Linked DNA regions of Candidatus Kuenenia stuttgartiensis. The protein of the gene in region 1 binds, or shares a complex with, the protein of each later gene. Links are inferred from orthologs where the notes say so. Each region holds a gene or a part of one and is shown in the gene's direction. Other genes may lie near its edges.

Region 1 (3,981 bases):
CTGTGAGTAGCAAATGGACGTCCAAAACCGGGGAACAAAAGGACGAAGTTTGTTTTGTAGATGTCAGTATGTTTGGCAGGAGAGCTGAAGTTATTGGCGAATACTTCAGCAAGGGAAGCCCTATCTTTATCGAAGGCCGCTTGCAATTTAATCAGTGGGAAACAAAAGAAGGACAAAAGCGTAGTACATTGCGTGTAGTTGCGGATAATTTTCAGTTCATTGGCGGCGGTGCAGGCAAACGGCCAAAAGACGATTTGGGGCAATCACTGGATAGCGCAAATTCAGATACGACGTCTGAAAATATGGTTTCGGACATCAATGGTGAAGAGATACCGTTTTGATGTAAACGTAGACATTTTTTATAAGAAGGTTAAATACTATGACAAGAAAAATATTTAATAAAACAAGCAAATGCAGATTTTGCAGAATGGGGGTCGAGGAGGTTGATTATAAGGACATCCAAAATTTACAGAAACTTGCAACTACCCGGGGGAAACTTTTTTCAAGAAAACGGTCGGGGAATTGTGCCCGGCATCAACGTTCTGTTAAAATGTCCATTAAAAGAGCAAGGTTTATGGCTTTGCTTCCATACGTAACTTAGGAGGTTATTTTTCCATGGAATTATTATTGACAAAAAATATTGACACGCTTGGCAGGATCGGTGATGTTGTTAAAGTAAAAAAAGGGTATGCGAGGAATTATCTGTTGCCCAGGGGAATGGCCACTTACGTTACCGAAGGGAATTTGAAGCAACTGGAGAAGGCAAAAAAGAAAATTGAAATACAACTGAAAGAAGAATGCGAAAGATTGCGGGAAATTTTGGAGACTATTTCCAACGCCGTTTGCAGGATTCCTGCAAAGGTGAATGAAGAAGGAAGGTTGTTTGGTTCCGTTACGTCTGTTCATATAGCCGATGTGCTGAAGAAACAGGGGATACCAATTGATGTGGATATGATTAAACTGGAAAATCCTGTAAAGGAATGCGGCGAATATGATGTTGCGGTTGTATTAAGCGCTGAAATGAAGACAACATGTAAAGTGCAAGTGGTGAATGAAGAAGAGGATGTTGTCTGATTTTTAAAGGGACAAATATATGGCAGTAGAATCGGTGCTTGAACGTACGCTGCCTCAAAGTCTGGACGCCGAAATGAGTGTTATTGGCGCCATGTTGCTTGACAATGAGGTTATAAATGTAGTTGTGCCAATATTGAATAAGCAAAGTTTTTATAAAACGGCGCACCAGAGCATATACCAGGCCATAATAGATTTGTATGATAAGGGGCAGGCCATTGATTTGGTTTTGTTGCGGGAAGAATTAAAGAAGCGTTCCTTACTTGAGAATGTTGGCGGAGCAGAGTATTTGGTGGAACTTGAGGAAGCGGTTCCAACTATTGGGAATGTAGAATATTATGCGAATATAGTACGGGAAAATGCCATAAAAAGAAATCTCATTGAAGTTGCCGCAAATATTCAAAAACAGGCATTTGAAGGTGCCGTTGATACCGGCTTTTTACTTGATTCCTCTGAGAGGGCGATCTTTGAGATTACGCAGAAAAAATTTAACGCATCGTCCATTAAATTAAATGAAATACTGAAAGAAACCTTTAGCCGTATTGAGAATCTGCATGACAGGGAAAGCAGGTTAACGGGGTTATCTACCGGATTTTACGATTTCGATGACCTTACCTGCGGATTGCAGCCTTCCGAACTTGTTATTGTTGCCGCAAGGCCCAGCATGGGGAAAACAAGTTTTGTTATGAATATTATCGAACATATTGGGGTGGTAGAAAAAAAACCGGCGGCAATATTTTCTATGGAAATGTCTGCCCAGCAGTTGGCGCAAAATATGCTTTGTTCTCACTCAAAGATCGATGCGCATAAACTAAGAAAAGGATTTCTGGAAGATGATGATAGATTATGGAGTGCACTTTCAAATGGGTTAGGGTCTCTTTCCGAAGCGCCTATTTTTATTGAAGATACACCGGGGCTGACAGTATTGGAAGTGCGTGCAAAGGCAAGGAGATTAAAAGCTCAATACGATATTCAACTAATTGCGGTAGATTATTTGCAATTGATGGAATCGCCTCGTGGAGAAAATCGCCAGCAGGAGATTTCTATAATTTCCAGGGGTTTAAAATCTCTTGCCAGAGAACTGGCAATACCGGTAATTGCGGTATCCCAGTTGAACAGGTCTGTGGAGTCTAGGGAGGGGCACAGACCAAGGATGTCAGATCTTCGTGAATCAGGATCGATTGAACAGGATGCGGATGTTATTGCTTTGTTACACAGAGAAGATTATTTTAATCCCGAAAAAAAGGATGGTACCGCAGAACTGATTATAGCAAAACAGCGGAATGGGCCTACAGGAACGATAAAATTGACTTTTCTCTCACATTGTATGCGTTTTGAAAATTTCTCGTCTTCAGGAATCGAATGAAACCGGACAAGGTTTTATTAACTACCGCTAAGACAATTGTGGCACTTGTTTTGGTCTTGTGTTTTGTAAATGTTAAGGTTTCTTGCGATGAAAATCTGGATAAAAACACGCATATTCTAAAAAAAATTGAAGTCAGAGGAAACAAAAGGATTAGTGATGCTGCAATAAGAAGCATCATTCGGTCGAAGGAAGGTGACGTGTATGACCCTAACCTAGTAAGTCAGGATGTGGATGCTATTTGGTCACTGGGGTTCTTTGAAAACATAGAGGTTGAAATAGAAGAGACAGCCGATGGGTTAAACCTGATTTTCCTTGTCTCTGAACGTGCAGTAATTGACAAGATCCTGTTTTCGGGTAATAAAAAGATTAAATCCAAAAAATTGGCAAAAGAAATTGGGATAAGAGAGGGAGACGTATTAAAGCATCATCTGCTGAAGTTGGATGAAGATAAAATACGGGATTTATATAAGAAAAAATGTTTTTCCAGAATGCAGGTACATGCGGAGTCCAAGGTGGTAAATGGAGAAACAACGGTTATCTTTAATATAGAAGAAGGTCCCCGTATACGTATTGCCGATATTGATTTTAAGGGTAATACCAGTTATAAACCCAGAAAACTCCTTAAGCAAATGGAAACCCGCAAGAAGAGATTCCCGAAAATAATGTTTCCCGGAAGATTTGAACAAGATGTATTTGCATCTGATATGGTTAAAATCAAAGAGTTTTACATGAATAATGGATGGCTGGATGTTGATGTTGGATGGGAGATAACATATGAAAACGATGACAGTGAGATGTACATTACCATACACGTAAAAGAAGGGGAAAGATATTATGTAGATACATTAGAAATAAGTGGTACAACAATATTTACCGCAGATGAATTGAAAGCTGCATTAAAATTGAAGGAAGGCGCCCCTTTCTCTTTAGACGCGGTGGAAAAGGATACATATCAAATCCGGCTTGCTTATGGTGCGCAGGGATATCTTGCAACTAGTGTTAATGAAAAACACATATTTGCTGCTGATGAAACTAAAGTAAAGGTGTTTTTTGATATTGAGGAGCGTGACAGGTACTATATAGACAAAGTAAAGATTATCGGAAACGATAAGACAAGGGACAATGTTATTCGCAGGCAGCTAACCTTTAATCCGGGTGAACGGTTAAATGTCGAAAAAATACGTGATAGCCAGAGACGATTGGCAAACACGGGGTATTTTGATATGGATTCTGGAATGCCTGCGGGAATTAGTTTTGAACAAGGCTCTGTGCCAAACAAGAAAAATTTAATAGTTGAAGTAAGAGAAGGAAGGACCGGCATGCTAAGGTTTGGCGGAGGGTATGGGGCAAATGTCGGCGCTTTTGGCGATATTTCATATACAGATAGAAATTTTGATGTTCTTGATTTTCCAAAGGGCTGGAATGATTTTCTGAGCGGGAATGCATTTCGCGGCGCAGGACAAATATTAACGTTGCGTTTCAGTCCCGGCTTTCAGAGAACTGAAATCCTTATTTCTTTGACGGATCCCGCGATATTTGATTCC
Region 2 (3,495 bases), 700 kb from region 1 along the record:
AGTTCCCAAAACTTTTTTAACTGCCTCATAGCCGCCTTTTTTAATATAGGGCGCAATATCGTCAGGATCGATAATACCGCAGTTTTCTAAAACAATCTTATGCTGTTTCTGCCGAAAATCTTCTCTTCTGTCTGGCTTACTTGAATCTTCGATGATGAATTTTTCATCAATTGCGCCCTGATTAAGGAGGGGATCCAATATCTTGTCTAAATCTTTTTTATGAACGTTTCCCATCATCAGATGGTTGCCATCGGGATAAAAAACTTCCAGGATTGGTTCTTTAAAACACATTCCATTGCATGATGTGTGGCTTAAAGAAACATCGGGATTGTTTTCAATTTTTGAGGCTAATTCTCCATAGAGATCCTTAGCCCCTGCTGCTATGCCACAACTTCCTAAACCAATTACAAATCTTATGTGCTGATTATTCTTTTCCATATTTCTTTAGCGTCCCCCGCACTTTTGCTGATGAAAATCCACCAAATACATCTTCATTAATCATAATTACAGGGGCAAGAGAGCAACACCCTAGACAAGCCACCGTTTCCATGGAAAACGCTCCATCTTCCGTTGTTTGGTCAATATCAATGCCCAGTTGGTCTTTCATCGCTACAATGGTAATATCAGCGCCTTTCACATGGCAGGCGGTGCCTTTGCACACTTTAATGGCATTTCTCCCTTTGGGGGTTAATTTAAACTGTGCATAAAACGTGGCTACGCCATAGAGATGGGATTTTGTTATCTCCGACTCCTCACAAACCTGATCTAAAACATCAAGAGGAAGGTATCCATACTCTTCCTGAATCGACTGTAAAATGGGAATAGAAGCTTCTTTTGTATTGCCGCAGATTTCTAAATATTTTTTAACATTGGATTGGGACATTTTTGCACCATTATGCCTTTACAGGATGACAGGGAAGTTTGGTTTTGATCGATAAACTCTATTATTAAATCACAAAATTATAGAATTACAAGTGTTTTAAATTGTCTTGACAATTATGTCCCAATGTATTGACATTAATTGTTATCTTGATATAATTAAAAAGTTTTAGGATAGCGCAAACAAAATAATTCATCTTACCTATCTCCAATTCAATGGTACATTTTATTCCACAAGAAAAGATTGCGGAAATTCAGTTTGCCGCAGACATAGTTCAGATCATTTCAGAATACATTCAGTTAAAGCAAAGCGGAAAGGCGTTTATTGGCTTGTGTCCTTTCCATTCAGAAAAAACACCTTCTTTTTTTGTTAACCCGGATAAGAAACTTTTCAAGTGTTTTGGGTGTGGGGAAGGTGGTACCGTTTTTCAATTTGTCATGAAACAGGAAGGGATGGATTTTGTGGAGGCCGTGAAACTGGTAGCCTCAAAATCACGTGTCGACCTTACCCAAATATATGCGAAAGAAACGTCCCTTTCATCTTCAAAAAAGACGCATCTGTACGAAACAACCAGGTTTGCCGCAACCTTCTATCAGAAGATGTTGCTTGATGCAATGAAGGGGAAAAAGGCCAGAGACTATTTGTTGAAACGGAAGATAAATGACCACTCCATCAAAAACTTTTGCATTGGTTATGCTCCGGCAGAATGGGATTCGTTAGTAAAAATGTGCAAAGGGGGCAATGTTTCGATGTACCAGTTGCAACAGGCAGGATTAATTATACAAAAAAAGGAGCGCGATTCTTACTATGACCGTTTTCGGGACAGACTGATATTTCCAATACTGGATATAAGAAAGCAGGTGGTGGGTTTTGGAGGGCGGGCGCTGGATGATTCCCTCCCAAAATATTTAAACTCCCCGGAGACGGTTCTTTTTAACAAGAGTAATATATTGTACGGCATTGATATTGCGAAAAGTGCCATCTTAAAAAAACAAAAAGTAATTCTCATGGAAGGGTACACCGATGTAATAATGGCGCATCAGCATGGGATAGAATGGGCTGTGGCGGTTCTTGGGACTGCTATCTCAAAACAACATCTCAGGAGTTTGAGACAATATTGCAGTCGGGTAATACTCCTTTTAGACGCAGACAGTGCCGGCCAAAAATCTTCGGACAGAAACCTGGATATCTTTATCGAAGAAGAATTTGATGTAAAAATTGCCCAATTGCCGAAGGGATATGACCCATGTGATTTTTTGCTGGCGGAAGGTCCCGAAAAGTTCTTATCATATATTGATAGTGCAAAGGACTTTTTTCACTTTAAAATAGAATTTGCCGCAACTAAATGGGACATGTCCACCGTACATGGCAAGGCAAATGCTCTTAACAATGTGCTTGCTACAGCCATGAAGACGCCTGATGCTATAAAACGCAACCTGCTTATCAAATTAATTTCAGAAGAAATGTCTATCGATGAAGCAGCCTTGTGGTCACATATAAAAAATGTTAAAAGGCCTCTTTCTGTTCCTGCCAACAACAATAACCAGAAAACAAAGCAGAGGCTGGATGCTTCTTCTATGGCTGAACGGGAAATTTTATATTTGATGTTATCTTGCAACAGCCTTATACCACGGATAATAAACGAAAAGATTCCGGAAGAGTTTGATAACAAAGATTTCCTTGAGATAGCGGGAAGAATAGTAGAAATATATCAGAAAAACAAGGCCGTCAAAGAAGAAGATGTACTGCATTCAATTGGCGAAGCGCGGCTGAATAAGTTGCTGGTTGACATTGTTACCACCCGGGAATTTCAAGACATGACCGATTACAGAGATAGATTGGAGGCATGTATTCTTTTCTTCAAAAGACGAAACAGAAGAAAGGATATTCATATTACAAAGAAAAAGATGCTGGAAACTGCACGGTCTTCTCATAAAGAAGAAGATATTGTTATGCTGCTGGAAGAATATCATAAAAAGAGCAGAAATATTCACGCGTTAAAAAATAAACCCTAGTATCTCGTTTCTGTAAAATGCATACACCAAACAATGTCATTGCAAAGAGTGGTACGGCGAAGCAATCTCTTGTTTCTCAAAAGACTTAAGAGTGCTTTCATGGCGCTTGCAATGAGGGTATGGGTAAACATTTTGCCGAAGCGATATACGAGCGTCATTTTTAATTGCATTAAAATTATGAAATAAAGTTTAAGTGGGCAGGCTAAATGAATATTTCCCCGCTTTATTTTATAGGATGAGATGAATAGTATAGGGAGGTCTAATCTCTGAATGGAAAACTTGAATCAAAAAATCAAACTACTTACGCAAAAGGGTAAAGAAAAAGGGTATTTAACCTACGAAGAACTCAACGATATGTTGCCTGATGATGCAGAGATTCCACCAGGAAAAATAGACGATATATTGATGATGCTGGACGAACTGGGAATCGATCTGATTGACGAGGCGGATATTGAAGGTCGTGAAGTTGTTGATTCTGAAGAAGCAGAACATTATTCGGAAAGCGAATTCGGATTTGGCGAGGTTTCCACTGTTACGGAGAAGATAGATGATCCCGTTCGGATGTATTTAACCCAGATGGGAGAGATTCCACTTCTTACG

Evidence for each region. Proteins that work in one complex are often made in the same cells at the same time.
Region 2: the proteins of dnaB (region 1) and dnaG are in contact, whole or in part, in a crystal structure (PDB 2R6A), measured with the Geobacillus stearothermophilus proteins. The link is inferred for Candidatus Kuenenia stuttgartiensis from one-to-one orthologs. Residues at the interface, in WP_033016901.1 of Geobacillus stearothermophilus: Ser13, Glu15, Ala16, Gln18, Glu91, Leu92, Asp94, Ala95, Val96, Pro97, Thr98, Ala99, Ala100, Asn101, Tyr104, Tyr105, Ile108; in WP_049624496.1 of Geobacillus stearothermophilus: Lys456, Leu457, Leu458, Pro459, Ala460, Asn463, Ala464, Leu467, Leu535, Leu536, Ile537, Ala538, Gln544, Glu545, Asp548, Tyr549, His552.

Annotation. Positions count from the first base shown.
Region 1 is NZ_LT934425.1:3,255,739-3,259,719, forward strand. What follows is about bases 462-3,265. They hold dnaB (replicative DNA helicase), read left to right. Parts: upstream 462-1,093; coding sequence 1,094-2,437; downstream 2,438-3,265. Other genes in these bases: rpsR (30S ribosomal protein S18), read left to right, coding at 462-601; rplI (50S ribosomal protein L9), read left to right, coding at 616-1,074; bamA (outer membrane protein assembly factor BamA), read left to right, coding at 2,434-3,265. In the rest of the region: KSMBR1_RS15180 (single-stranded DNA-binding protein), read left to right, coding at 1-341; more of rpsR, read left to right, coding at 380-461; more of bamA, read left to right, coding at 3,266-3,981. UniProt on the Escherichia coli protein: The main replicative DNA helicase, it participates in initiation and elongation during chromosome replication. Travels ahead of the DNA replisome, separating dsDNA into templates for DNA synthesis.
Region 2 is NZ_LT934425.1:2,560,184-2,563,678, forward strand. Bases 589-3,495 are described here. They hold dnaG (DNA primase), read left to right. Parts: upstream 589-1,095; coding sequence 1,096-2,895; downstream 2,896-3,495. Other genes in these bases: nuoE (NADH-quinone oxidoreductase subunit NuoE), read right to left, coding at 589-883; rpoD (RNA polymerase sigma factor RpoD), read left to right, coding at 3,166-3,495. In the rest of the region: NADH-quinone oxidoreductase subunit NuoF, read right to left, coding at 1-438; more of nuoE, read right to left, coding at 425-588. UniProt on the Escherichia coli protein: RNA polymerase that catalyzes the synthesis of short RNA molecules used as primers for DNA polymerase during DNA replication.